DNA from 4 places in the Micromonospora hortensis genome. Region 1 is predicted to be linked to each of the others. Evidence: riboswitches for the same ligand, from Rfam matches in the RefSeq annotation. Region 1 holds a riboswitch; each other region holds the start of a gene.
The links. A riboswitch is a leader RNA that binds a small molecule or an ion and turns the genes downstream of it on or off. The one in region 1 is predicted to bind cyclic di-AMP.

Region 1 (6,028 bases):
GTAGTCGAGGTCACGTTCGAGCTGGTCCAGCCAATCGTTCAACTCAGCATGGTTGGCGTAATCGAGGTGCATGATCCGCTGAACGAGATGGATGGCCTCATCTCGGGTCAACTTCGCAGGCACAGCGTCCCCTCCGACCGGGGCTAATGGCACGCTAATGGCACGGCGCATGATCGTTGACCTTGAAACATCGAAGGCCCCGACTCGGACTGTCGTCCTGGTCGGGGCCTTCGTGGTGGAGCGGGTGACGGGAATCGAACCCGCACTGTCAGCTTGGGAAGCTGATGTTCTGCCATTGAACTACACCCGCAAGCGGCACCACTGTACCCGAGTCGTCGAGCCCGTGCACCCAGGTACCCCCGCCGGCCGCAGGTGTCCGCGTACCGCTCCGCCCGGGTTGATCCACTCGGCTTTCCGGAAGTCGGGGCATCCGGAGCGCTGGGACACCGCGACTTCCTTGAAGTCGAGTTGATCACCGCGGGCGGCAGGGTGCCGGGCCGGTGCGTACGACCCGGCGCCGGCTCCGTTACGACGGAGCCGGCACCGATGATCTGCCGGCGGTGGTCAGGCGGCAGTGCACTGGACGTCACGGCTGAGGCGGGTCGGGCGCGCCTGCGGGACGGCGAGGGGCGCTGCCACCGCCAACGGGGCGTTTGGGTCGAGCCAGACCCGAACGGCCGGCCGACTCGGTGCGAGGCCCGGAATGCCCGCGATGTGCTGCTCGCGGCGGGTGAGCATGGCCACGTCGACTGTGAACTCGAAGAGCCGCCAGTCGACCTGCGGCTCGGCCCGGGCGCTCTGCGCCAACTGCGCCACCCGGATCGGATCGGTCACCGGACGGGCGTGCCCCGCCACGTACGCCTCGTCGTCGCTCTCCTCGGCAGGGAACGAGTGCAGCGCGTAACGGCCGTCACGTTCGAGGTCGCGGCGCTTGGGCGAGTCGATGATGAAGCAGAACAGCCCCTCGGCGGTGATGACCGGAGAGACCGGATGGACGCGGGGCCCGCCGTCGGCACGGACCGTGGCCAGATAGCCGAAGCCCGGCCCGTATTGCTGGAGGAGAACGCGGATCCCGTCGGCGAGTCGGGGCTCGTCGGCGGCGAATTCGGACCAGGAAGCCATGTGGGCATTCTATCGAACAAATGTACGAGCAGCGACCTCGACGCGCTGGTCACCGGCACCGAATCCGGCCACTTTTGGCAACGCGGCTATGGTGGTCCGATGCTGCTCTCCGACCGCGACCTGGTCTCCGAGATCAAGGCCGGCACGCTGGGCTTGGAGCCGTTCGAGCCCACCCTGGTCCAACCGTCCAGCATCGACGTCCGACTCGACCGGCTGTTCCGGGTCTTCAACAACCACCTCTACACCCACATCGATCCCGCGATGCAGCAGGACGATCTGACCTCGGCGGTCGAGGTCCCCGACGGCGAGCCGTTCGTGCTGCACCCGGGGGAGTTCGTGCTCGCCTCGACGCTGGAGGTCATCTCGCTGGGTGACCAGCTCGCCGGCCGACTGGAGGGCAAGAGCTCCCTGGGCCGGCTCGGCCTGCTCACGCACTCCACCGCCGGCTTCATCGACCCGGGCTTCTCCGGTCACGTGACGCTGGAACTCTCGAACGTGGCGAACCTGCCGATCACCCTCTGGCCGGGCATGAAGATTGGGCAGCTCTGCATCTTCCGGCTCTCCTCGCCGGCTGAGCACCCGTACGGCTCGGTGGTCTACGGGTCGCGCTACCAGGGCCAGCGGGGGCCGACACCCAGCCGCGCCTGGCAGCACTGGCGCACCTGGCCAACACGCTGAGGTTCAGCAGCCAGGACCGAGACGACGAGGGCCCGCCGCGACGGAATCGCGACGGGCCCTTCGATGACTCACTGTCAGCCTGGACGGCCGTAGCTGTGGATCGGGCCGTCGTCGACCTTCTTCATCTTGACCGGCTGACCGGCCTGCGAGGCGTGCACCACCCAGCCGCCGCCGACGTACATGCCGACGTGGTGGATGTCGCTGTAGTAGAAGACCAGGTCGCCGGGGCGCAGGTCGCCCTTGCTGACGTTCTTGGTCACCCGGCTCTGCGCGGCGGCGTTGTGCGGCAGCGACACGCCGGCCTTCGCCCAGGCGGCCAGCATCAGCCCTGAGCAGTCGTACGAGTTCGGGCCCTCGGCACCCCAGACGTAGGGCTTGCCGATCTGCGCGCAGGCGAACTTGACAGCGGTGCCCGCGCCGCCTCCGGGGTAGCTGCCCGGGCAGGGCGCCGGGCGCAGCGGACCGCCGCCGCCGCTGCCGTACACCTTGAGGCGCAGCTTCTGCAGGCGGTCGATCTCGTCGTTGATCTGCTTCTTCTTCGCCGCCAGCTGAGCTTCCGTGCGGGTCAGCTGGGCCACCATCTCGTCCAGTGGCGCCTTCTGCGCGGCCAACTGGTCGCGCAGGTCGGCCACCTGGCGTACGTCCTTTTGCTGGTTGTGCGCGAAGCGGTCGAGCATTTCGAGCTGGCCGACCACCTCGCTGGGCGACCGGCTGCCCAGCACGGCGTTGACTGTCGAGACGTTCTCACCCTTGTAGGCGCGTACGGCCAGGGCGCTGACCTTGTTCATCGCGGCGTCGACCTGGCGCTCGAGCGGAGTGATCCGGGCGGCCAGCGCGTCTGCCTGCTTGCGCTTCGCGGCGAGGTCGGTGCGGGTGGCGTTGTGCCGTTCGATGATCGGTTCGAGCTTGTTCCAGTCGGCGTCGATCTGGCGCTCGATCTCGGCGACGGACGGGTCGGCGTGGGCCGCAGTGGCACTGCCGGTCAGAACGACGGCGATGCCGGCCAGCGCGGCGACTGCGGTGGTGAAGCGGGACCAGCGTGGGCGCGGCACTATCGACGCCGGGCCGGCTGATGCCGACCGCTCGGACGACGGCCGCGGGGCATGGAGTGCCACCGGGGTTCCGTACTCCTTCTTCCTGACCGCCTACCGGGTTAGCTGACGGGTTCGGGCGGGAAGTCGGCGCCCTACCGCAATGGCTGCGGATTCACCCCGAGGGACCTGGGTCCCCGGTTCGCTCGGAAACGACTCGGCGGTGTCGGTCCGTTACCGCCCAGGCTGGGCGGAGCTGCTGTCGGGCCGACAAATGACCAGAGTAGAGACGCCTGTTACCGATCCGCAACCCGTGCGGCGGTGACACTCCGTACGGATTGGACGAAGTCACCGACAGTGTGTGAAGAATTCTTTCCATCCACTTCGATAGATAGAAAGGTATTGACGTGACCTCCCGGACGGCGCGATGGTGACCTGACCTCACTCCGCGAGAATCTAGGGGGTTCGATGCACCATCCAACCCTGTCGACCGGCTGGCGCGCGCTGCTCGCCGCCACAGTGGTTGCCGCCGCGACCACCGTGCCACTCTCCGTCGGCCCGGCTGCCGCCGCGCCCAGCACCGACCGCCAGCAGCAGTACGCCGCAGCGGCCACCGAGTACGGCGTGCCGGCCGTCGTGCTGCTCGGCGTCTCCTACCTGCAGTCCCGTTGGGACACCAACGCCGGCACGCCGAGCACCAGTGGCGGCTACGGTCCGATGCACCTGACCGACGCGCGGCACGTGGCCGCCCTACCCGGGCGCGGCCACCACGACGCCGGCGTCGAGGACCCACGCGGCGACGACTCCCGTCCCGCCCGAGTGCCCGCGCCCCGACCGGTCGAGGCACCCGCGCCGTCCACCGCCGCGTTGCAGACCGTCGACGCCGCCGCCACGCTGACAGGCGCCACTCCCGAGGCACTGCGCACCGACGCGGGCCTCAACATCCGGGGTGGGGCCGCGCTGCTGAGCGCGTACCAGAGGGATCTGGGCGCGCCGGTCGGCGCGGACACCGACCCGGCGGCCTGGTACGGCGCGGTGGCCCGCTACTCGGGCGCGGACAGCGCCGACGCCGCCGCGGCCTTCGCCGACGAGGTCTTCACCACCATCGGCGCGGGCGAGGCCCGGGTGACCGACGACGGCCAGCGGATCACCCTGCTGGCCCGCGCGGTACGGCCGGAGCGTTCCTGGCTGGACCGGCTGGGTCTGCGCCGCCTGGCCCGCCCGGACGGGGTGGAGTGCCCGCGCACCATCTCCTGCGAGTGGATCCCGGCGCCCTACGAGGCGTTCGGCGACGGGGACTACGGCAACCACGACCTCTCCGACCGGCCCACGCGGCAGAAGATCGAGTACATAGTCATCCACGACACCGAGGCGAGTTGGGCCACCACCCTGCAACTGGTCCAGGACCCGACCTACGTGAGCTGGCACTACTCGCTGCGCTCGGTCGACGGGCACATCGCCCAGCACGTGAAGACCAAGGACGTCGGCTGGCACGCCGGCAACTGGTACGTCAACGCGAAGTCGATCGGGTTGGAACACGAGGGCTTCGCGGCGCAGGGCACCTGGTACACCGAGGCGATGTACCGGACCTCGGCGAAGCTGGTCCGGCACCTGGCGCTGCGGCTGGGCATCCCACTGGACCGGCAACACATCATCGGTCACGACAACGTGCCCGGCACCATCCCCTCGACAGTGCGGGGAATGCACTGGGATCCGGGCCCGTACTGGGACTGGACGCACTACTTCGACCTGCTGCACGCGCCTCGACTGGACACCGGCACCCCGGCCACCGGAATGGTCCGGATCGATCCGGACTACGTCACCAACCAGCCGGCGTTCACCGACTGCGTCACCCCGGGCGTGCCCTGCGCGCCACGCGGCTCCTCCGCTGTGGTGCTGCGCAGCGCACCGTCTGCGGACGCGCCGCTGGTCAACGACGTCGCGCTCCGCCCTGACGGCAGCCCGAACACGATGGCCGTGTCGGACCACGGGGCCCGGGCGTCAGCCGGGCAGACGTACGCGCTGGCCGGACGGCAGGGCGACTGGACGGCGATCTGGTACCTCGGGCAGCGGGCCTGGTTCCACAACCCGGCGTCCGCGCCGACCGCCAGCTGGACCGTCGGCATCGTGGCCACGCCGAAGCCCGGACGGACCACAGTTCCGGTCTACGGACGGGCGTACCCGGAGCAGTCCGCGTACCCGGAAGGGGTGCCCTACCAGGCGATCTCGCCGCTGCAATACACCCTGGCCGCCGGGCAGCGGTACGCCGTCGGCGCGGTGCTGGCCGGCGAGTACTACCGGGCCAGCACGTTCGACGGCTCCTCGTCCGGCGACTGGACGGTGATTCGCGGCAAGAACCGGTACGCGCAGATCCAGTTCGGTCACCGGATCATGTACGTCGACCTCGCCGACGTGCAGCTCCTGCCGTCCCCGGTCGGCGCGCCCCGCTGAGAACCACGAAGGCCCCCGGTCGGTGACCGGGGGCCTTCGTGTCGCGTGAGGTGGATCAGCCAGGTCTGCGGAACCCGGCGACCGGCATTGTGTTGATGCTGGACACCTGCACCGGCTTACCGGCACGTGGCGCGTGCACCATTGTGTTGTTGCCCAGATAGAGCCCGACGTGACTCAGGCCGGAGAAGAAGAAGACCAGGTCACCGGGGCGCGCGTCACCTCGCGAGATGGCCTTGCCCTCGTTCCACTGGTCACCGGTGTGGTGGGTGAGGTAGATCCCGGCCGCCTTGTAGGCGTACTGGGTCAGCCCCGAGCAGTCGAACGAGTTCGGCCCGGTGGCGCCCCAGACGTACGGCTTGCCGACCTTGCCGCAGGCGGTCTTGATCGCGGTGCGTGCTGCCTCGCTGACCACCCCGTTGATGGTCGGGCAGGCCGCGGTCTTGACCGTGGTCTTGGGCATCGACGCCTCGAGCTGCTTGATTTCGGCGTCGATCTGCTTCTTCTTGGCCGCCAGCTCGTTCTGCTGCTTGGTCTGGGTGACGATCAGCGCGTCCAGCTTCTGCTTCTCGCCGTCGTACTTGGCCCGCACGGCCAGCACACCCTCGACCTCCTTGCGCTCCTGCGAAGCGAGCCGGTCGAGGATGGTGAGCTGCTCGGTGAGTGTGTCCGGCTTGGCGCTGACCAGCAGCGCGCCGATGTCGTGCGACGGGCCCGAGATGTAGTAGCGGGAGGCGAGGTCGCCGACC
Region 2 (7,349 bases), on a different contig from region 1:
TCCAGGTCGGCGACGATCGCCTGCGCGGCCCGTTCGGTCACCCCGACCTCGGCCGCGACGTCGCGTAGCCGGGCGGTCGGATCGCGGGCGATGGCCAGCAGCACGTGCCCGTGATTGGTGAGGAACGTCCAGTTCCGCCCGCCGCCGGTGTCGTCCGTCACCGTGCTCGCCATCGTGTGACCGCCTTTCCGGATGTCCGCCTGCCCTCGCGAGAGTCTGGTCCGCCCTGCCTCGGGAAGGTTGCCCAGGGTGCGGCCGGAGTCAACGTATGAAATCTAAATCACGCATACCTTGACGCATCTTACGGTGCGTGTGACGGTGGAGCACGAGCCAGCGCCCGCCCGCCCGGCCGGCGGAAAGCCGGCTTGACCAGGGCAGACGCGTCGAGACGAGGTGCGGGATGAGTCATACCGGAAGCTCCGGCGGTCAGCCGGGTCCGCAGCGGACCACCGACCGGGCCACCGCGCTCAGCGAGCCGACCCGGGCCTACGCCGAACTGGTCGCCGGCAACCGGCGCTTCGTCGATGGCGCCCCACGCCACCCCAACCAGGATGCCGGGCACCGGGCCGCCGTGGCCGACGGGCAACACCCGTTCGCGGTGATCGTCGGCTGCTCCGACTCGCGGCTGGCTGCCGAGATCATCTTCGACCGGGGTCTGGGCGACCTGTTCGTGGTTCGCACCGCCGGGCACACCGCCGGCCCCGAGGTGCTCGGCAGCGTCGAGTACGCGGTGACAGTGCTCGGCACCCCGCTGGTGGTGGTGCTCGGCCACGACTCGTGTGGTGCGGTGCAGGCCGCCCGGGAGTCCGCCGCGACCGGTACCGCACCGAGTGGGCATCTGCGCGCGGTGGTCGACGCCGTGCTGCCCAGCCTGCGCCGCGCCGCGTCCGAGGGCGTTGACGACATCGACGGCATCGTGGACATCCACATCGCCCAGACCGTCGAGACGTTGCTCGGGCAGTCGCCCGTGCTGGCCGACGAGGTGGCGCTGGGACGCTGTGCGGTGGTGGGGGTGTCCTACCGGCTCGCCGCCGGAGCCGTGCGCCCGGTGGCCGCGGTGCCGGCCGGCTTCGCGACGGTGGAGACCCCGGCCTCGACCGAGTCGACCGACCCGGCCGCGCCTGCCACCGTCTGACGCGACGAGGGCCGCTCCGCGTCACGCGGAACGGCCCTCGACGGGGATCGTGCGGGTCAGAGCAGCGACATGTGGACGTGGTCGGTGTGGTTCGACGGCCCGCTGTACGAACTCCAGCCGGTGGCCGGGAACCAGATCTGCCGGTTCCAGATCACGTAGTAGATGCCGAGCCGGTCGGCGTTACGGATGAGGAACGCGGCGACGTTGTTGCCGTACGTCCGGGTGTCGTTGTTGTGCCATGGGGAGAACCCGCTCTTCTGCAGCGACCAGTCGCAGGCGCGGCCCTTCGGGTGCTCCCACGGCCCGCCGGGGCGGTAGCAGCCGACGAACCGGTTGAAGCCGGCCGCCTTGACCTCCTTGTACGCGTGCAGCGTGCGCGGCGTGACGCAGCCGGACGTGGTGGGGTCGTTCTCGCTGCACGACTGGGGCTTCCAGTCACCGTCGGCAGTGCGACCCGGGCCGATCTTCGCGACCTTGGAGGTGGCATCCACCAGGCCGCCGGTGAAACCCTTGCCGCCGACGAGGGAGAGCGCCTTGTCGGCCTCGCTCTTGCGCTTCGCCATCAGGGCGGTCTGCTTCTGCTGCTCGCGGACCTCCGTGTCGAGGGCCAGCTTGGCCTGCTCGGCGCGGGCCTTCACCTCGTTGACCTCGGAGAGCTTCTTCTCGTTGACCATGTTCATCTCGTCGAGCAGCCCGGCGCGCTGGACGAACGAGTCGGGAGCGTCGCTCTCCAGCAGCATCGCGACCGCGCCGATCCGGCCGGTCCGGTACGCCTGGGCGGCGATCTGCCCGACCTGCGGCGCCAGCGCGTCCAGGTCGGCCTTGGCGCGGTTGACCTCCGCCGCCAACTCGCCCTGCCGCTTCTTGGATTTGTCCAGCTTGGACTTCGCGGCGGAGTAGTCGCGGTTGGCCTGCTCGATGACGTCGTTGAGCAGCTTGGGCTCGCCGTCCTCCTCGTGCCCGGACGGTGTGGGGTTCGTCGGGGCGGCGTGCGCCGGGAGCGGCCCGGCGAGCACGGTCAGTGCGGCGATCACGGCCACCACGGGTGTCAACCAGCGGCGTAGGGGTGCCGTCACAATGTTCCCTTCCGTCGACCGCCGACCGGGTTAGCTGACGGGTTCGGGGCGGAAGTGGCCCCTACCGCTGACGCGGATTCACCCCAGGCACCTGGGTCCCCGGCTCGCCGGTTGGCGATTGGGCGGTGGCACCGCAGGCGCCGCTTCGCGCCTTCATCGGTAACCGGCAGCGAGGTTACCCGAGAGCCGACCGGCTGAGCTATGCCTGGATGCCGACCAAAAGCGTCATTTCGCCATAGCGTTGAGTGACCAGTGACGCGGTTCTCAGGGTGGATGCCCGATCTGGTCACGCTGAGGAGTGTCACCATGCCGTATCCGTGCTCCTGTTCGACTCCGGCCACCGGTCGGTGGCCTCGGATGGGGGTGCGGTCCGCGTCCGGTCCGGCTCGTCGGAGCCGGCCGTACGCGGTGAGCTGAGTGCGGCCAGTGCCTCGCTGCGGTCCGGCTGGGGCCGGGGCGCGGGAGCGCCGCTGGACGGCGTGGCATCGCCGCGCCCGGCGGCGGTCACCACCGCTGCCAGGCCGGTGGTCAGCGGCACGGCGGCGATCAGGCCGAGGGTGGCGACCGCGCTGCGGACGATCTCCTGCGCGAGGAACTCGCTGGTGAGGATCTGCCCGATCGGCCGCGAGTCGGCGGTGAGCAGGAGCAGCAGGGGCAGTGACGCGCCCGCGTACGCCAGCACGATGGTGTTGACGGTGGAGGCGATGTGCGCGCGGCCGACCCGGGTGGCCGCACGGTACAGCTGCAACCGGGTCAGCCCGGGGTTCGCGTTCGCCAGTTCGGTGACGGTGGCCGCCTGGGTGACCGTCACGTCGTCGAGCACCCCGAGCGATCCGATGATGATGCCGGCGAGTAGCAGACCGTGCAGGTCCACGTCGCCCTGGAACATCGACAGGGTGGTGGCGTCTTCGCTGCCGAAGCCGGTGAGGTGGGTCGCGGCGGTGGCGATGGTGGCGAGCACGCCGGTCAGCACCAGGCTGCCCAGGGTGCCGAGTACCGCGACCGAGGTCTGTGCGGTGACCCCGTGGGTCAGATAGAGCACCACGAACATGATCAGGGCCGCGCCGACCACCGCCACCAGCAGCGGTGACCTGCCGGCGCTGATGCCCGGCAGCACGAAGGTGAGCAGGATGGCGAAGCTGGCGGCCAGCCCGGCGAGCGCTGCCAGACCTCGCCACCGCCCGAACGCGACGATCGCGGCCGCGAAGACCACCGCCAGCCACACCATCGGGGTGCCGCGTTGGTGCTCGGCGATGTTCCAGTTGCTGACCGTGGGATCGATCGGATCGGCCAGTTCGACCAGGACGACCTCGTCGCCGACCTCGACCCGGGGTGCGCCGGGCCCGTCGGGCACCGGTGTCCGTACCTGCTGGCCGGCGGTCGGCCCGTCGTCCACCCGGACGTCGACAGTGCCGCACCGCCCGTCGCCGACCCTCGGTGTGCCCTCCGGAACCGACGGTGCCGGCGGGCACGGCTCGCTCACCACCCGGGTGACGGTGCCGGGGTGGCGCGGCACGTCCGCGCCACCATCGGTCTGCGGTGACCCGCCGCGGGGCCAGAGCAGTAACGCGGCCAGCACGGTGGCGACGAAGAGGGGTACCACAGTCACGATGAGGATCCGTCGCACCCGTGGCGGGGCGGACGGAGCGGGGTGAGTGTGGTCGGCGGCCAAGGTGAGACTCCCAACGATCCGGTGCGGGATACGGGTCAGCGGGCCGGGCGGTTCACCGTTGCGGTGGAAACGCGGCGGACGGCGGGGCGGATCGCTGCCTGACGACCGCTTGATCACGGACGGTCAGTGCTCGGCCCGGTCGGCCGGGGACGACGCCACGACGGGGCGGCGCCGGTGCCCGACTGTGCAGCGGCATTCGGAGGGCCATCGTGGGAGATGCTAGCCAGCCCTCCCGGGGGTTGCAGGTCGTGGCGGAGTGTCGGGCGGCCGAACCGCTCGCGCGGCGGCCTCCGGGGCGGCATGTTGGAGCCATGCCCGCTCCGTCACCGCCCGACCCGGATCGCCAGCGACGCGCCGAGCCCATGCCGCACGACAAGCACCCCGGGCGCGCCGGGCGCGACAAGCTCGCCGGGCACGACAAACACGCCGGGCGCGACAAGCCCGCCGGGCACGACAAACACGCCGGGCGCGACAAGCCCGCCGGGCACGACAAACACGCCGGGCGCGACAAGCCCGCCGGGCACGACAAACACGCCGGGCACGATCCGGCGTTGTTCCGCCGCCGGTTCTGGGTCTGCCTGGTGTTGACCGTCCCGGTGGTGTTGACGAGTCGTCTCGTGTCGGATCGGCTGGGCCTGACCGGGGACGACGGCCTCCCCGGCCAGGCCTGGGTGGGGCCGGTGCTCGGCTCGGTGGTGTTCTGGTGGGGCGGTTGGCCGTTCCTGGTCGGTGCGGTCAGGGAGGTGCGGGACCGGGCGCCCGGGATGATGCTGTTGGTCGCGATGGCGATCACCGTCGCGTACGCCGCGTCCCTGGCGACCAGCGTCGGCGCCTTCGACCTGGACTTCTGGTGGGAGTTGGCCGCGCTCGTCACCATCATGCTGCTCGGGCACTGGCAGGAGATGAAGGCCATCGGGCAGGCTCGGGGAGCGCTCGCGGCGCTCGCCGCGCTGTTGCCGGACGAGGCCGAACGGGTGGCGGCGGACGGGCGGGTCGAGGCGGTGCCGGTGACCGGTCTGCGGATCGGCGACGTGGTGCTGGTCCGGCCGGGGGGTCGGGTGCCGGCGGACGGCCGGGTCGTCGAGGGCGGCGCCGAGCTGGACGAGTCGATGATCACCGGGGAGTCGCGGCCGGTCGCCCGGTCGACGGGCGACCGGGTGGTGGCCGGCACCGTCGCCACCGACTCGGCGATCCGGGTGCGCGTCGAGGCGTTGGGTGAGCAGACCGCCCTCGCCGGCATCCAGCGGATGGTCGCGCAGGCCCAGGCTTCCGGTGGACGGGCCCAACTGTTGGCCGACCGGTTCGCCGCCGCGCTGTTCTACCTGGCCACCGGCACCGCCGTGCTGACCGTGCTGGTCTGGACCGCGCTCGGTCAGCCGGACGAGGCGGTGGTCCGTGCGGTCACCGTCCTGGTGATCGCCTGCCCGCATGCGCTGGGTCTCGCCATCCCGCTGGTCGTCGCGCTCTCCACAGCGCTCGCCGCGCGGTCCGGGATCCTGGTCAAGGACCGGTTGGCCCTGGAACGGATACGGACCGTCGGCGCGGTGCTCTTCGACAAGACCGGCACGCTGACCCGGGGCGAGCACGGGGTGACCGACCTGGTGGCGGCGTCCGGCGTCGAGCGGGACGAGGTGCTGCGGATCGCGGCCGGTGTCGAGTCGGAGAGCGAACACCCGTTGGCTAGGGCGATAGTGGCGGCCGCCGGGAGCGCCGGGCCGACCCGGGCGGCCGGGTTCCGGTCGCTGCCGGGCCGCGGTGTGCAGGCGACAATCGACGGTACGGAGTACGCGGTGGGCGGGCCGGCGCTGCTGCGCGAGCTGGGCCTTCGGCTCCCGGCGGAGCTGGAGGCCGCGACCGGGCGGTGGTCGGCGCGGGGTGCCGCGGTGTTGCACCTGGTGCGGCTGCCGGACGCCGTGCTCGGTGCGTTCGCGTTGACCGACGAGGTGCGTCCGGAGGCCCGGCGCGCCGTCGACGAGCTGCGTGCCGAGGGTGTCCGCACCATCGCCATGATCACTGGTGACGCCCGGCCGGTGGCCGAGGCGGTCGCCGCCGACCTGGGCTTCCGAGCTGGCGTCGACGAGGTCTTCGCCGAGGTGCTGCCGGCGGAGAAGGACGATCGGGTGGCCGAGCTCCAGCGGCGGGGGTTGGTAGTGGCGATGGTCGGTGACGGGGTGAACGACGCACCGGCGTTGGCCCGGGCGGACGTGGGGGTCGCGATCGGCGCGGGCACCGATGTGGCCATCGAGTCCGCCGGGGTGGTGTTGGCATCCTCGGACCCGCGCGGGGTGGGGGCCGTGGTCCGGCTGTCCCGGGCGTCGTACCGGAAGATGCGACAGAACCTGGCCTGGGCGGCCGGCTACAACGTGGTGGCGCTGCCGCTGGCCGCCGGGGTGTTGGCCTGGGCCGGCGTGGCGTTGAGCCCGGCGCTGGCCGCGGTGCTGATGTCGGCGTCCACCATCGTGGTGGCGCTCAACGCGCAGTTGTTGCGCCGGGTCCGTCTCGACCCCGCGCCGGACTGAGCCCGCTCAGCCGCGCTTCATGAGCCGGCCGACCGCCGCCATCATCTCGGTGGCCATCTCGTCGGCCCGACCCTCGGCGGCGCCCTCGTGCATGCAGTGCCGGGCGTGCCCGTCGAGCAGCCCGAGGGCCACCTTGTCGAGGGCGGCCTGGATGGCCGAGATCTGGGTGAGCACGTCGATGCAGTAGCGGTCGTCGTCGACCATCTTCTCGATGCCCCGGACCTGCCCCTCGACGCGGCGGAGCCGCGCGAGCAGCTGGTCCTTGCTGGCGGTGTATCCGCGGATCGGGGTGGGTGCGGTCATGTCGACAAGGATAGCGTACCCCCAGGGGGTATGGTACGGTCGGTTCTGTTGAGATACCCCCACCGGGTACCGGTACCGCGAAGGAGACGATCCGATGGTCGACACGACGTACCAGGTTCAGGGCATGACCTGCGGGCACTGCGTCAGCGCGGTGAGCGCCGAGGTCGGTGCCATCGCTGGGGTGCGCGACGTCCAGGTCGACCTCGCGGCCGGCCGGGTCACCGTCAGCAGTGATCAGCCGCTGGACACCGCTGTTGTCCGAGCCGCAGTCGACGAGGCCGGCTACGACCTCGTCGACGCGTGATCGGCGGGCCGGCGTGCGCACCGTGACGAGACTGGCCGGTTTCGCCGTCGGCCTGGCGGCGATCTTCGGCACGACGTACGGGATCGGCCGGGTGGTCGACAGCGCCCCGGTGGTCGAGGGCCGGCACGACGGCGATGCCGCCCATGCGACGGGCGAGCACGACGAGACGGCCGACCGGCTCCCGGGCGGGCTGCTCGTCTCCGACCGGGGCTACACCCTCGAACCGGTCGACGCCCCGGCCGGCGAGTTCGCCTTCCGGATCGCCGGCCCGGACGGCCGCCCGGTGACCCGGTACGACGTGGCGCACGACAAGCAGATGCACCTGATCGTCGCCCGTCGG
Region 3 (7,349 bases), on a different contig from region 1:
CGGCCCTGGCGCTCGGCGCAGGCCCGGCCACGGCCGTCACGCCAACACCCGGCCCGGTGCCGACGTCGAGCGCCGTGCCGGCCTCGGCCGCCGCCGGGTCGCTGGCGGCTTCCTCCCGGCACTCCTGGGCATCCAGCGCGGCCCGCCCGGCCGCGGCGACACCGCCGGAAGCCGCAGAGGAGTCGGCCCCGACCTGGTCGGTCCACACGCCGGTGGCGCTCTTCGGTGATCAGGGCACCATGGCGGCCGTCGTGCTGCCGGTCGGCGCGGCCGAATCTGACCGGCTGCCCCTCGTCGACGGTACGGGCGGTCGGGCTTCGCGGGCCCCACCCGCGCGCTGAGCCACCGGGACGACCGTCCCGCCACAGCGCCCTGTCGACACACCCGCTCCCTGACCCGCCGACCCGTGGCCCACAGTGGCCCGCTGATCGGCGCGGCTCCCCATCGCACTGCTCTCTCCCCGAGGTGCCGACCATGGAGACCGTCGTCTTCTACCAGTTCGTGACCGAGATGCCGCGGGCCGCCGCCATCTGGTCGACGCTGTTCCTGCTGACCCTGGGCCTGCTCACCGTGCTGGCCGCCCGCCCCGAACGGGACCTCCCCACTGACGACCCGCTCCCGGCCGGGCCCACTCGTCGGGAGCTGGCCGCCGCCGAGGCCGTCGACCTGCGCCGCTACGCCGAGGAGGTGGCCGTCGCCGCGGCCCGTGCGGCCATCACCGCCAAGCGGCGGCGCGCCGCCTGGCTGACCGCTCAGGAGCAGATGGAGCAGGCCTGGACCGGGTACGACGAGGCGGACACCGCCGCGCGTCGCTTCGCCGACGCCGGGGCGCTGCCCACCCCGCAGACCTCGCACACCCCCGCCGAGTACGCCGCCCGGGAACGCTATCTGCACCGGGCGGCGATGGCGGCGTACTGGCGGGGCGACCTGACCATGGCGCAGCTGGGCGACGTGTTCGGGCACCGGCGCGGCTGGGATCCCCGGCGACACCCGGTCGAGCAGGAGGTGCTGATCAGCCGGGTGGTCCGCGATGCGCGGCTGGCCGACTACCAGGTGGCCGCCGACAGTGAGCGGGTCGCCTGGCGCGACGCGGAGTTGGCCGCCTCCTCGGCCCGTGCCCTCGCCGAGGAGGCGTACGCGGCGGCGGCCCGGCTCCGCCCGATCCTGGTCCCCGCGCGCCGCACCGTGGCCGGGGCGTTGCGTCCCGCCGTCGTGGCACTGTGGCGCCCGGCCCGGGTGGGTTGAGCCCAATCCGTGATGTGAGGCCGGTCACCCAATCGGGAAATCCGACGTCCGGCGCGTTCGGTGGGATTGTTCCCGCGATTGTGGCCGCGTTCTTTACGGCCTGTCCGGTTGTCGCCCGTAGGCGTCACCGTAACCGGTTGTCCCATCGAGTCACATCAGCGGCAATACGCGCAGAAATTGTCGCGCCAATTGGGGTTTACGCAGGTGAACCTTGCTTGGCAGGGCGTTGAGACGCCAGTAGTGTCGTCCCGTCCGGTGCGGTAACCGATCGCAAGACGCGACGCCGCATCGACCCGCTTAATCGTGATCAACGAACCGGGGACCCACCAGTAAGTCCGGGGTGAATCCGCGAGCCACGGCCCGCGGTAGGGCGTCTTCCCGCCCGAATCCGTCAGCTAACCCGGTAGGCGGTGTCGGAAGGAGTCCCATCCTCGTGCAGCACCTTTCCACCCCTCGGCTGTTCCCTCGCCTCCACGGCGCGGCGGTGCACCCGCTCATTCGTCCCGTGACGGTGAGCTGACCCCCGGGTCATCGCCTTCCCCGCCCGGCCGCGCCGGGCGTTCCCCTGAGCGGTTCACCATCCGCGGACCACGGTCCGCGCGCTGGCGCCTGCCCGGATACCGGTCCGGCCCCGGTGTGCCGCTCTCCCCCCGATCCGTGGAGGACCCCGTGAAGCACACCCTGCAGCGTCAGCTCCGCCGCCTCGCCACCGAGCGCCCGTACCAGATCGTCGCCGCCTCCGCCGCTGCCCTCGCGATCGCCACCACCACCGGCGCCCTGCTCACCACTGCCGACGAAGCCCCGGCCGGCCAGCGCACCGCGACCACTGTCGCCGAGATGCGCAGCGACCTCACCGCCTCCCGCGGCGAGGCTCGGGACGCGTCCCCCTCGGCCAGCGCCGCGCCGACCACTGCCGCGCCGGCCACCAGCGCCGCGTCGCCCGCAGCCAAGGCCAGCAGCAACCCGGACCTCACCCGGAAGCCGGAGCGGCCGAAGCCGCCCGCGACCAAGGTGCTCGACTACGACTACGAGGCGCAGAACACCTACTACAACTGCGGCCCGGCTGCCACCCGGAACGCGCTCAGCGCCGCCGGCATCGACCGCACCCAGGAGGACCTCGGCGCCGAGCTGGGCACCACCGAGATGGGCACCAACTCGGCCGAGGACACCACCCGGGTGCTCAACGCCGAGGTGAAGGGCTCCCCGTACCGGACCCGGATGTTCCCCGGAGCGCCCAGCCCGGCCCAGATGGACCGGCTCCAGGCCGACGTGGTGAAGGCCATCACCGACGGTCGGGGCGTGGTGGCGAACGTCGTCGGGGACGCCACCGACACCGACGGCGGCTGGCACTCCTACGGCGGCGGGCACTACATCGCCGTCGTGGGCTACAAGGACAACGGCCGCACCGTTCGGATCGCCGACTCGGCGAACCCGGCCGACCCGTCGTACTGGATCACCACGATCGACCTGGCCAACTGGATCACCAGCCGGGGCTACTCCGCCTGACCCGGGCACGCTGACCGCCGCGGGCGCCGTCCTCCACAAGGGGCCGGCGCCCGCGGCGTTTGTGCGCGCGGTCCGGCGTCGACGGCTCTCGTACCCGACAGTGAACCGTGGGAGACTGCGGCCGTGGTGGAGAAAACGGGTGGTCACGTCGGCCGCAGGCCGGTCCTGCTGCTGCTGCACGGCATGGGAGCGACCGGGGACGTGTGGTTGCCCTGGGCCCCGTACCTTGAGCAGCACTGGCCCGGTCGGTGGCTGGCACCGGACCTCGCCGGCCACGGCTGGGCGTCGCCGCTGCCGTCGTACTCCTTCCCGGGCTTCGCTCAGCAGATCGCGCAGGCCCTCGCCCCCGATGACCGGCTGGTAGTGCTCGGGCACTCGCTGGGCGGGGTGGTCGGCCTGGTGCTTGCCGCCCGCGACGCCGGAACGCCGGTGGACGCGGTGGTCGGGCTGGGCATCAAGGCACTCTGGTCACCCGCTGAGCTGGCCCGCGCCGCCGAGGTCGCCGCCCGACCGGTGAGCTGGTTCGCCAGCCGCACCGAGGCGGCGCGCCGCTACCTGCGGGTCTCCGGGCTGGCCGGCCTGGTCCCGCCGGACGATCCGGTGGTGGACGCCGGGCTGCGCCAGGTCGACGGCCGGTGGCGCCTCGCCATGGACCCGGCCGCCTTCGCCGTCGGCGAGCCCGACCTGGCCGCGCTCCTGGCGGCGACCGACGTGCCGGTGGTGCTGGCGCGCGGGGAGAACGACCCGATGGTCACCGACGAACAGCTCAAGGAGTACGGCGTACCGGTGGAAACGCTTCCGGGCCTCGGGCACAACGCGCACGTGGAGGACCCGGCGGCGGTGCTGGCGCTGCTCGACCCGTACCGCTGATTCGGTTACGCCGGTGTGGACGCGGCCAGTGTCTGAGCCGGTGTCAGCTCCCGGCGGGCGGCGGTCAGGAACGCCTCGGCGTACGCCTCGGCCGGGAAGTCACCCAGGTAGCGGCGGCGGGTGGCCCAGCGAGCCTCGGCCAGCGGATCGGTGTCCAGCAGGGCGGTCAGCACCTCGTCCACGTTGGACATGTCCCGACGCAGCACGTAACCCGACCCGGCCAGCGGGAACCGCTCCACGAACCGGTCGCCCTCGTCGCCCATGTCGGTGACCGCGTACGGCTTTCCGGAGTAGAGGAAGTCCGAGATCACGCCGGACACGTCGGAGACCAGCGCGTCGGCGGAGTTGACGCACTCGGTCAGATTCAGCTCCCGAGCCGCCGCGCCGACCACGTGCTGGCGGCCGGTGCGGGCCCGGTCGGCGACGAGCAGTTCGGTCAGGCGGCCCAGTTGGCGGGCCGATGCCGGGTTCTGCGTGGTGTACGGGTGGGCTCGCAGGATCACCGTCGCGCCGCGCTCCAACAGTCGGCGCAGCAGGCTTTCGGCCACCGGCAGCGAGCAGTAGTCGGCGTCGGCGTGGTGCCCGGTCCAGGTCGGCGTGTAGAGCACCGTCGGGTGCGCCAACCCTCGTGCGGGTTCTGGGCGTACCTCGATCGACTCGACCTGCGGGCGACCCACCACCACGAACTTGTCAGTCGGGATCTGCACTCCGGCGCGGGCGTACCTGTCGATCGCCGCCTGCCCGGCCACGAAGATCCGGTCGAAGATCCCCGACACCGGGTTGGCGCTCGGCGCCTTGTCGCTGTCGCCGTGGTGCAGCTGGATGTGGGTGAGCTGGGTGAAGCGGACGCAGTGGCTGTTCTTCGCACCGTGGTTGACGTAGAACGCCGCCCGCAGGCTCGGCACCAACGCCTCGTCCATCGCCCCCAGGGTGGGGCAGTAGACCACCGGCGCGTCGGTGGCCGCCGCGATCGGGGCCAGGAACTCCGGCTCACGCAGCACGACCAGGAACGGCCGGCCGATCCGTTGCAGGTACGGCAGCCACATGGTGACCTGGTATTCCGAGCCCGGAGGCGCGGAGAAGTAGAGCAGGAACTCCGGCTGGTGCCGGCGCAGCGCTGCGGCCACCGACCCGCCACCGGCGCGCGGCCGGAACCGTCGCCGGGCCAGGTCCAGCGCGACCGCACCGGCGCCCGCGCCGACCAGCAGGCTGGCGGCCAGCGCCACACCGGCCGGGAGGGCGAGCGTGGCGGCGAGCGCCAGGGCGGCGAGCAGCCCGAGCAGGGCCGTGCCGAGTTGGTCGGCGATCAGCGGCGTCCAGGCGCGTACCGGCAGATTGGCAGTTCTGATCTCCAGACCGCCGGCGGTGCGCAGCGGCCCCACCAGCAGCACCAGCCCCAGCAGGACCAGCCCGGTGGCGACCAGCGCGAGGTTGAGCCCGTCGTCCAGCCGCCGGGAGTAACCGACCAGGATCGCCGCGGCGATCAACGCGGTCTCCGCCACCAGGTCGGCGCTGGGCCGGATCCGCTGCTCAGCGGCCGAGGCGGCCAGCGCGGCGACGGCCAACGCCAGCCCCCAGCCGGTGGCGCCGGTCAGCGCCAGCACGACGAAGGCCAGCACGGCCAACCCGGTGGTCAGGCACCGGGCGGCCAGCTTTCGGACCAGGTCGCCGCGCAATGTCGCTCCGTTCGTGGTTCGGCAGCCGTCGGCGTCAGTTGGCGGACGTCGCGCCGGCCGGTGCCTCGACCCGACCCGACCCGGACTGCGCCGGCACGCTCGGCGTGGGCCCGTCGCCGGGTGCCCGGCGTACGTCGATCACCTGACCGGTCAGGTCGGAGATCAGCACGTCCAGCGACGACTGGGCGACGGCCTCCGCGGCGAGCAGGGTGTGCTCCGGCTCCTCGCCGAAGGCCCGCGTCCGCATCGGGGTGGCGGTGCGCTCCGGGTTGATGCAGTTGACGCGCACGCCCACGTCGGCCCACTCGTCGGCGAGCGCCTGGGTCAGGTTGACCAGGGCGGCCTTGGTGGCCGAGTAGAGCGCGTAGCGGGCCCGGCCCCGGGTGTAGGAGCTGGACGTGTAGAGCAGCAACTGGCCCTTGGTCTGCTGGAGGTACGGGAGGGCCTGGCGGGCGATGGTCACCGGGCCGACGAAGTTGACCTGGAGCAGCCGGTCCATGGTCTCCTCGTCCATTTCGGCGAGGGCGCCCTTCTCCAGGATGCCGGCGGTCACCACCACGTGGTCGATCCGGCCGGTGGCCTCGAAGGCGGTCGTCAGCGCGGCCTCGACGTCATTGGCCCGCTCCACGTGGGTGCCGGTGCTGGAACGGCTGAACGGGAAGACCTGGGCGCCGTAGCGGCGGGCCAGCTCGGTCAACTCGTGGCCGATGCCGTAGCTGCCGCCGAACACCACGATGGTGCGGCCGGTCAGCTCCTCGCTGTAGCTGCGGTGGTCGGTCAGTCGGGGGGCCTGCGCGGCGGCGAGCTGGAAGAGCTTGTCCGCCAGGTGCACGTCGACCGGGTGGGTGACCTTGATGTTCTCGTCCGAACCGTCGATCACCTTGATCGGGGTGCCGGGAAGGTAGCGCAGCACCACGCCACAGTCGTCGGTGGCGGCGAAGTCCGGGTCGTCCTCGGCGATCTGGTACGCCGCCCGGATCGTGGGGGAGCGGAACGCCTGCGGGGTCTGACCACGGCGAAGCCGAGAGCGCACCGGGATGTCGGTGATGCAGTCGTTGTCGTCGACCTGGATGATCGTGTCCGCGGAGGGGATGGCCACGTCCACGGCGTCGTAGCTCCAGAGCGCGTTGACGCACTCGCGCACGATCCGGCCGCTGAGCAGCGGGCGCACCGCGTCGTGGAAGAGGATGTTGCAGTCTTCCGGGCCGACAGCGTCCAGGGCGATCCGGGTGGTGGCGTTGCGGGTGTCACCGCCCTCGATCACCTTGGTGACCTTGCGCAGGCCGGCCTTCTCGACGATCTGCTGGGCGTCCTCGACGTGGCCGGTGGCCATCAACACGATGATCTCGTCGATCTCCGGTGCCGCCTCGAAGACCGCCAGGGTGTGCTCGATGATCGGCTTACCGGCGATCTTCAGCAGCTGCTTCGGGATGCCGAGGCCCAGCCGGGTCCCTGTGCCGCCGGCCAGAACCACCGCCACTGTCCGCGAGGGCCGCCACGGCGTCGGGGTCTCCGCTTCGGCGTCCGGGCCAGGGGTCTGGTCCTGCGTCATTGCCGGATCCTCACTCTCAGGGATGCGTTAACGGAAGGTTCCGCCCGAGCGGCGACGGAATGAACCTTAACGCGCGGACCGCGTCGCCCCAACGCGGGCGACGCGGTCCTCAGGTGCATGTCGGTGCCGGACGTTCGCCGGAACTCTACTTGCTGTTCGCGTACGCCTCGTACGCCCGGATGACCTCGTCGGTGGGGCCATCCATCCGGATGACGCCCGATTCCAGCCAGATCGTCCGTTCGCAGGTGTCCCGTACGGAGGAGAGCTGGTGGCTGACCAGGAACACCGTCCCCGCGCCCTCCCGCAGCTCCCGCACCCGCTGCTCGCTGCGCCTGCGGAAGCCCTTGTCGCCGGTGGCGAGCGCCTCGTCGATGAGCAGCACGTCGTGCTTCTTGGCGGCGGCGATGGAGAACCGCAGCCGGGCCGCCATGCCCGACGAGTACGTCCGCATCGGCAGGCTGGCGAAGTCACCCCGCTCGTTGATCCCGGAGAAGTCGATG
Region 4 (7,349 bases), on a different contig from region 1:
CACTCCGGCCGTCATCGAGTCACCCGCGCCGCGCGGGTCGGCGGCCTCCAGCCGGGGCATCTCGACCTGGAACAGCTCCCCCTCGATGAGCGCCAACGCCGGCTGGTCGGCGCGGCTCACCACCACCGTCTCGGCGCCGCCCGCGTGCAGCTCGTACATGGCCCGGGTCAGCTCCTCGGTGTCGTCGCTGCGGGCGCGGCCGTCGCGGATCAACTCCTCGTGACTCACCTTGAGGAAGAACACACCGCTCTCCAGCACCGAAGCGAGGTGATCGCCGGAGAGGTCGACCACCACCCGGCCGCCGTTCGCGCCGAGGTCGGCGGCGAAGCGTCGATACAGGTCGGCCGGTACGAGCCACGGTTCGTTCGGCCCACTGAGGATGCTCACCGAGGCCTGCAGGCCCTCGCCGAGGGCGAGGTTGTACAGCTCGTCGATCTCGTGCCGGCTCAACGGCTGCCCGGGCACGTCGGCGATCTCCTGCCGGGAGCCGTCGCGGCGATCGTGCACGTACCCGCCGCTGCCCGAGTCACGGACCACCACCTTGAGGTCCACGCCCTCACTGACCAGCAGTGGCTCCAGCACCTGGCCGATCTCACCGCCGAGGGCGGCGCAGAGCACCACGTCGACTCCGAGGGAGATCACCATCCGGGCCTGCCAGACGCCCTGCCCGCCAGGGTGCAGGTGCAGCTCGGGGTGGTCGTTGGGCTGGTCCACGGTCACCGTCAGCTGTGGAGTGGGCGCGAAGACCATCACGTGCCCACTCATCGGTCGTCGCCGTTCATGCTGGCCGCCCTCCGGCATCTTCGGGAAGATTTCGCACTAACCGACCTTAATGGCGCAGGTGGTGGCAGGTCGTCGCATCGGCCGGGTCCGGCGCGGCGCCGAGGGCCCGGGGGCGTTGCCAGCCAGACATCGGTACGGGACGATCGAGCGACAAACGACGGCGGGAGACGGTGTGCGCAGCAGCGATACCTTCAGCTACACCGTCCAGGCCCGGTGCTCACCCGCCGAGGCGGCAGCGTTGCTCAGCGACCTGACCCGGCAGGGCGAGCTGCACCCGCTGATCGTCCGGGTCCGCCGGGTGCCGCCCCGGCCTGGCGCCCAGGCCAGCTACACGATCAACGACCGGTTGGCGGCCGGTCCGCTGCGCTTCCGGACCACCTACCACGCGGACGTGCTGATCAGCGAGGCCGACGAGATCGTCATGGTGGCCCGCCAGTGGCCGGCCACCACAGTGCGCAACCACACCCGGCTACGCGCCGAGCCGGACGGCCTGGTCCGCATCGACGTGGAGATCACCCTGACCGCGCCGACGCCGCTGTTCCGCTACGCGTTCCGCCAGGCCCAGGCCGCTCACCTAGCCCTAGCCACCCGGCTGGGCGCGGCCCTCGACCGCACCGGCACCCCGCCAAACCCGACCTGACCCGCGCCGCGTCGCCCCGCCCGCCGCCCCGCCGCGTCGATCTTGCAGTTTCGGTTGTCTATGTCGGCGTAATGCCCCATATGTCGGGACAGTAAGTGCAAGATCGCGGAGCAGGGCAGGTCGCTTGCGCTTGGTGCGACGTGCTCAGCGGGGGTGGCGTCTAGATCGTGGTTGTAGCGCGATCACGGCTCGTGCGGGCGGGTCGGGTGGCGGGACGCCGGCCCCAGGGCTTGTAGGTGGACAGCACCGTCGCGATGATCATCAGGCTGGTCGACACCGCCGGCGCGATGACCAGGTCGGCGCGATCCCGGGCGGGCAGGGCGGCGCCGACCGCTCCGGCGTGGCGCAGGTTCGGGGTGAGCAGGAACAGCACCAGCCCGACCATCACCGTGGTGAGCACGAGCTTGACCAGCACCCAGCGGTGGCGCAGCAGGCCCCACGGGGTGAGCAGCGAGCTGGCGACCCCGATCAGCCAGACCAGGACGCTCAGCGGCGCGAACAGCACAGTGCCGACCAGGGCCGTGACCGGATAGACCACAGCCGGGTCGGCGCCCCGCTGGACGGCGATGCCGAGGGTGAGCAGCACCAGGTCGGCGCCGAGCCAGCCGAGCGAGGTGACGAGATGCAGGGTGAGCAGCGCCTTGCGGGTGGTGGGTCGGATCCGAGGCATACCGCGATGCTTCCCGCCGACCGCTGCCGGGTCGTCCGACGATCGACGACATCACGGGTACGCCCGGCGACGTAGCCCCGCCCCGGACACACGTGATGCCTGTGAGCCACCGAACGACTCACAGGCATCACGACGCGTGGGTCAGTAGACCGACAGGTGTACGTGGTTGGTGTGGTCGGTCGACGGGGTGCCCTGCGCCCCGCTGTACGACTTCCACCCGCTGCTGGGCAGCCAGATCTGCCTGTACCAGATCACGTAGAGCACGGCGAGCCGGTCGGCGTTGCGGATGAAGTACGCCGCCAGGTTGTTGCCGTACGTCTTGTCGCCGCCGGTGGCGTTCCCGCCGAAGCCGCCCTTCTGCGCCGCGAAGTCGCAGGCCCGGCCCTTCGGGTGTTCGCCGGAGCCGCTGGGGCGGTGGCACGAGACGTAGCGGGTGAATCCGGCGGCCTTGGCCTGGTTGAGCGCGTGCAGGGTGCGCGGGGTGATGCAGCCGTTGGCCGGCGTGGGGTCGTTGACGCTGCACGACTCGGAGGGCCAGGAGCCGTCGGAGTTGCGCGGTGCGGCCTTCGCGTTGGCGCTGGAGGTGCCCCGGTTGGAGCCGCCGTCGGCGGTGGTCTGCGGTTTGGGTGTGGTGGCCACTGTCAGGGCCCGTTCGGCCTGCTCCTTGCGCTTGGCCATCACCGCGACCTGCTTGCGTTGTTCGTTGATCTCGCCGTCCAGGGCGACCCGGGTGCGGTTGGCCTTGTCCTTGCTGTCCAGCAGGTCGCGCAGCACCCGGTCCTCGTTGGCCGCCACCGCGTCCAGCGCGGCCGCCCGGTCCATGAAGCCTTCCGGAGTGTTGCTGTTGAGCAGCGCCGACATCGCACCGAGCCGGCCGGTGCGGTACGCCACCTCGGCGATCTCGCCGACCTTGCCGTTGCGCTGGTCGATCTCACCCTCGATGGTCGTCAGCTGGGTGGCGAGTTGCTTCTGCCGTTGCACCGAGGTGTCCAGGGCGCGCTTCGCGTCCAGGTAGCCCTTGCTGGCCGCCTCGAGTTGGGCCCGCAACGCCGGGGTGCCGCCCTCCTCGTCGGAGTCGGGTGCGGCGGCCCGCAGGCCGGTCGGGGGAGCGGCCGAGGCGGTGCCGGCCGGAAGCGCGACGCCGAGGGCGAACATCGCGACGATCAGGGCCGCCAGTCGGGCGGCGGGTGGTCGTGCTGGTGCCACTGCGCATGTCCTTCCGTCAGCCGCCGACCGGGTTAGCTGACGGGTTCGGGACGGAAGATCCCTACCGCTGACGCGGATACACCCCAGGAACATGGTTCCCCGGTTCGCCCAGTTGGGCGATTAGGCGGCGACCGCCACCGGCGCCGGGAGGGCGCCGCCTGGTGGAGGCCGGGACCGAGCCTACCGGTGCGGGTGGGGCCGCTGCAGCCGATGTGACGGACGGTGCGTGCGTCACCACGGAAAATTACGGATCCGTCACCATTCGATGGAGCCACAGGCTCCAGAAGCGGCGCCGGGCTCAATCTGCAACGTCGCGTGCTCGATGCGGAAGTCGTCGTGCAGGGCCGTACGCGCCGCGGTGAGCACCGCGCCGACCTCCGCGCCGGGTGCCATGGTCAGGTGGGCGGAGGCCACCTCCATGCCCGAGGTGAGCGTCCAGACGTGCAGGTCGTGCACCTCGACGACACCGGGAACGGCGGCGAGCCGGTCGTGCACGGCGGTCACCTGGAGGTGCTCCGGGGCGGCCTGCACCAGGATGCGGATGGCGGCGCGGGCCAGCCGCCAGGTGCGCGGCAGGATGAAAACGCCGATGGCGACCGCGACCAGGGGGTCGGCCCACCACCAGTCGGTGACGGTGATGAGCAGCGCCGCGCCGATGACGCCGAGCGAGCCGAGCAGGTCACCGAGCACCTCCAGGTAGGCGCCCTGGAGGTTGATGCTCTCGCGGGCCCCGGCGCGCAGCAGCGCGAAGGCGGCGATGTTCGCGAGTAGGCCGAGCACGGCCACCGCGAGCATCGGGCCGGCGATGACCTGGTGCGGGTCGCCGAAACGGCGGATCGCCTCGATCACCACGTAGATCGCGACGCCGGAGAGTAGGACGGCGTTGGCCAGCGCGGCGAGCACCTCGAGCCGGTAGAGCCCGAAGGTGCGCTGCGGGTCGCCGGTCGCCCGCCGGGTCGCCGTGATGGCGGCGAGCGCCATCCCGATGCCGAGCACGTCGGTGAACATGTGCCCGGCGTCGGAGAGCAGGGCGAGCGAGCCGGTGTGCAGGGCGGCCACCGCCTCGACCACCATCAGGGTGGCGAGCAACCCGAACGCCGCCCAGAGTCGACCTCGGTGCTGGTGTGCGGCATTGGCGACGGACCCATGGTGGTGGTCATGACCTGCGCCCACGAGAACCACCTTCCGCCGCTGGTCGGGACCCGGTCAAATGTATGCTCACATCGCTATGTGTGCAAGTGTACGGGCAGCGCCGTCCGCTGGTGGCGCTCCGCACACGTCAGCCGGTCGGGTCGATGGTGGTGAGACGCTGGGTGGCCCGGGAAAGCGCCACGTACAGGGTGCGCACCCCGGCACCCGGATCTGCCCGGATCTCGCTCGGGGCGACCAGCACCACCCCGTCGTACTCCATGCCCTTGGCCTCCAGGCTGGTCACCACCTGCAACCTCGGCGCGCCGAGCGCGCCCAGCCACCCGGCGACCTCGTCCCGGCGGGGGACCGGCGTGATCACCCCGACCGTGCCCTCCACCTCGGCCAGCAGGCCGGCGGCGGCCTCCACCGTCGCGGTCTCCAACCCCGTCGCGGGCACCACCAGCTCCACCGGCTCGACCCCGGTGGAGCGGACGGCGGTCGGCAGCGGCAGGTCCGGGTAGAGCCGACGGATCTCCGCCGCCGCCACCGCGAAGATCTCCGCCGAGTTGCGGTAGTTGGTGGTGAGCGTGAAGTCGTGTCGCTTGCGCCGGCCCAGCGCCTGGTCGCGGGCCCGGTCCAGCTCCTCCGGATCGCCGGTCCACGCGGTCTGCGCGGGGTCGCCCACCACGGTCCAGGAGGCCAGTCGGCCGCGTCGACCGATCATCCGCCACTGCATCGGCGAGACGTCCTGCGCCTCGTCCACCACCACGTGCGCGTACTCCCGGTAGTCCTCCGGGCGTTCCCGGGCCGCCGCGCGGGCGGCCCGCTGCCGTTCGCCGAGCGTGCTCAGCTCACGGACGCCGCCGGCGAGCTGGAACGGATCGCGTCGCGCGCGGGCCGGCTGCGCGGGCTTACCGAGCAACGCGTCCAACTCGTCAAGCAGCGCCACGTCGGCGATGGTCAGCCCGGCCGAGTCCAGGTTCCGGTACGCGGCGTTGAGCAGCCGGATCTCCGCCGAGGAGAGGATCCCCCCGGCGTACCGGCGCAGCCGGTCCGGCTGCGCCAGCCAGCCGAGCACGTGCCGGGGGTGCAGCCGAGGCCACCACGCCTTGAGGAACTCCCGGAACTCCGACCGTTCGGCGATCTCCGCCTCGAAGGCCGGTTGCTCCGGCAGCCGACCGCTGCTCAGCTCACGGGCCTGCGCCCAGAGCGCGGCGAACACCCCGTCGAAACCGGCCCGGCGCACCTCGTTGCGTCGTGCGCCGCGTTGCAGCGCGCGATCCCGGATTCGGTCCAGCGCGGCCCGGTCCAACCGCAGCAGCGTGCCGCGGTAGAGCAGCCGCAGCTCACCCGGGCCGCCCGGCACCGCGTCGCGGGCCGCCCGCTCCAACACCCGGCGCATCCGCAGCGAGCCCTTCACCGCCGCCACCTCGGGCGGGTCGGGGCGGGTGGCAGTCATCCCCGGGAAGAGGGTGCCCAGCGAGTGCAGGGTCGCGGTGTCCTCACCGAGCGACGGCAGCACGGAACCGATGTACTCGACGAAGACCGACGACGGGCCGACCACCAGGATGCCGCCGCCGGCGTAGCGGCTGCGGTCGGAGTACAGCAGGAACGCGGCCCGGTGCAGGGCGACAGCGGTCTTGCCCGTGCCGGGGCCGCCCGCGACGATCGTCACGCCGGAACCGGGCGAGCGGATCGCCTCGTCCTGCTCCCGCTGGATGGTCGCCACGATGTCGCGCATGCCCCGGCCGGTGGCCTTGGACAGGGTGGCCAGCAACGCGCCGTCACCGACGACAGTCATCCCCTCCGGGGCGGCCGTCGGGTCCAGCAGGTCGTCCTCGATCCGGGTGACCCGCTCGGCGCGGGACTGGATGGTGCGGCGCCGCACCACGTCCAGCGGCTGTGCCGGGGTGGCCTGGTAGAAGGCGGCTGCGGCCGGCGCGCGCCAGTCGACGACGAGCGTGACAGCGTTCTCGTCGCGGATCCCCAGTCGCCCGACGTGCAGCACCTGACGGTCGCGCAGGTCCAGCCGACCGAAGACCAGCCCCTCGTGCTCGGCGTCCAGGGTGTGTCGCCGCTGCGCCGCGTGGAAGACCATCGCGTCGCGCTCGACCAGGGCGCCGTGCGTGCCCACCCGAGCCATCCGGTAGCCGTCACGCTCGGCGCGGACGGCCGACTGCCGCAGTTCGGCCAGTCGGGCGTACACCCGGTCGAGGTGTCGTTGCTCGACGGCGATCTCCTGCTCCAGGCCGGTCTGGTCGGTCAACGCACGCTCCTTCAGAGGTCGCCGGCAGGCGGCGGGAACCGCGCGGGCCAACCGAGAAGAGTACGGCCCTGGGCCCGACCCGCCGCGCCCGAGGTGCGCGAACGTGCTCAGGCACCCGCCTCGGCGGGGGCCGTGCCACGGTGAGTCGGCGGCGGTGCGCCACGGTGAGTCGGCGGCGATTCGGCGAGCACCCGTCGCAGCACGCCGCCGAGCGCGGCGTTGACCTCGTCCGGACGCTCCATCATCAGCATGTGCCCGGCACCCGGGCAGACGGTCAGCTCGGTGGCCGGCAGGGCCGCCGCGATCGACTCGGCGCACGGCGGTGGGGTCAGCCGGTCCCGGTCGCCGACCAGGGCGGCGGCCGGCAGGTGGGCCAACGCGGCGAGGGTGTCCAGTCGGTGCTGGGTGCCGATGGAGGCGCGGAACCCGCCGATCGAGCGCAGCGAGGCCCGAGCCACCGCCGACGTCACCAGGCGGATGTCGGCCGGCTCGCAGCGGTCACCGAAGAGCATCCACCGGATGCTCGGTTGCAGCGCGTTCAGCAGCGCCCGGGGCGCACGCCACGAGCCACACCGGGCCAGCACCCCGGCGCCGGTCGTCTCGGCCAACCGGATCAACCGGGCGATCCGCGGCGAGAGCCCGTAGACGGTGTG

Region 2: it holds a riboswitch for cyclic di-AMP, as region 1 does, so the genes downstream of both, NIE111_RS08100 (coiled-coil domain-containing protein) here and NIE111_RS32270 (C40 family peptidase) in region 1, are expected to answer to the same signal.
Region 3: it holds a riboswitch for cyclic di-AMP, as region 1 does, so the genes downstream of both, NIE111_RS22620 (C39 family peptidase) here and NIE111_RS32270 (C40 family peptidase) in region 1, are expected to answer to the same signal.
Region 4: it holds a riboswitch for cyclic di-AMP, as region 1 does, so the genes downstream of both, NIE111_RS27520 (coiled-coil domain-containing protein) here and NIE111_RS32270 (C40 family peptidase) in region 1, are expected to answer to the same signal.

What each region holds. Positions count from the first base shown of each region.
Region 1 covers NZ_JAKKFE010000023.1:2,827-8,854, reverse strand. Annotated here, with positions in the region: gene NIE111_RS16205 (bacteriocin immunity protein) at 1-123, opposite strand, end outside; tRNA gene NIE111_RS16200 (tRNA-Gly) at 237-310, opposite strand; gene NIE111_RS16195 (pyridoxamine 5'-phosphate oxidase family protein) at 565-1,122, opposite strand; gene dcd (dCTP deaminase) at 1,222-1,800, shown strand; gene NIE111_RS32270 (C40 family peptidase) at 1,875-2,915, opposite strand; cyclic di-AMP (ydaO/yuaA leader) riboswitch at 2,929-3,064, opposite strand; gene NIE111_RS16180 (N-acetylmuramoyl-L-alanine amidase) at 3,300-5,282, shown strand; gene NIE111_RS16175 (C40 family peptidase) at 5,338-6,028, opposite strand, start outside.
Region 2 covers NZ_JAKKFE010000011.1:250,855-258,203, reverse strand. Annotated here, with positions in the region: gene NIE111_RS08110 (helix-turn-helix transcriptional regulator) at 1-173, opposite strand, end outside; gene NIE111_RS08105 (carbonic anhydrase) at 401-1,135, shown strand; gene NIE111_RS08100 (coiled-coil domain-containing protein) at 1,192-2,211, opposite strand; cyclic di-AMP (ydaO/yuaA leader) riboswitch at 2,216-2,346, opposite strand; gene NIE111_RS08095 (YibE/F family protein) at 2,513-3,883, opposite strand; gene NIE111_RS08090 (heavy metal translocating P-type ATPase) at 4,195-6,402, shown strand; gene NIE111_RS08085 (metal-sensitive transcriptional regulator) at 6,409-6,705, opposite strand; gene NIE111_RS08080 (heavy-metal-associated domain-containing protein) at 6,800-7,009, shown strand; gene NIE111_RS08075 (DUF8832 domain-containing protein) at 7,023-7,349, shown strand, end outside.
Region 3 covers NZ_JAKKFE010000033.1:83,175-90,523, reverse strand. Annotated here, with positions in the region: gene NIE111_RS22630 (hypothetical protein) at 1-341, shown strand, start outside; gene NIE111_RS22625 (hypothetical protein) at 475-1,245, shown strand; cyclic di-AMP (ydaO/yuaA leader) riboswitch at 1,530-1,670, shown strand; gene NIE111_RS22620 (C39 family peptidase) at 1,903-2,751, shown strand; gene NIE111_RS22615 (alpha/beta fold hydrolase) at 2,875-3,621, shown strand; gene NIE111_RS22610 (CDP-glycerol glycerophosphotransferase family protein) at 3,627-5,297, opposite strand; gene NIE111_RS22605 (bifunctional cytidylyltransferase/SDR family oxidoreductase) at 5,332-6,849, opposite strand; gene NIE111_RS22600 (ABC transporter ATP-binding protein) at 6,995-7,349, opposite strand, start outside.
Region 4 covers NZ_JAKKFE010000054.1:30,032-37,380, forward strand. Annotated here, with positions in the region: gene NIE111_RS27505 (1-phosphofructokinase family hexose kinase) at 1-765, opposite strand, end outside; gene NIE111_RS27510 (SRPBCC family protein) at 956-1,423, shown strand; gene NIE111_RS27515 (hypothetical protein) at 1,584-2,093, opposite strand; gene NIE111_RS27520 (coiled-coil domain-containing protein) at 2,235-3,299, opposite strand; cyclic di-AMP (ydaO/yuaA leader) riboswitch at 3,305-3,436, opposite strand; gene NIE111_RS27525 (cation diffusion facilitator family transporter) at 3,555-4,472, opposite strand; gene NIE111_RS27530 (HelD family protein) at 4,579-6,696, opposite strand; gene NIE111_RS27535 (alpha/beta fold hydrolase) at 6,804-7,349, opposite strand, start outside.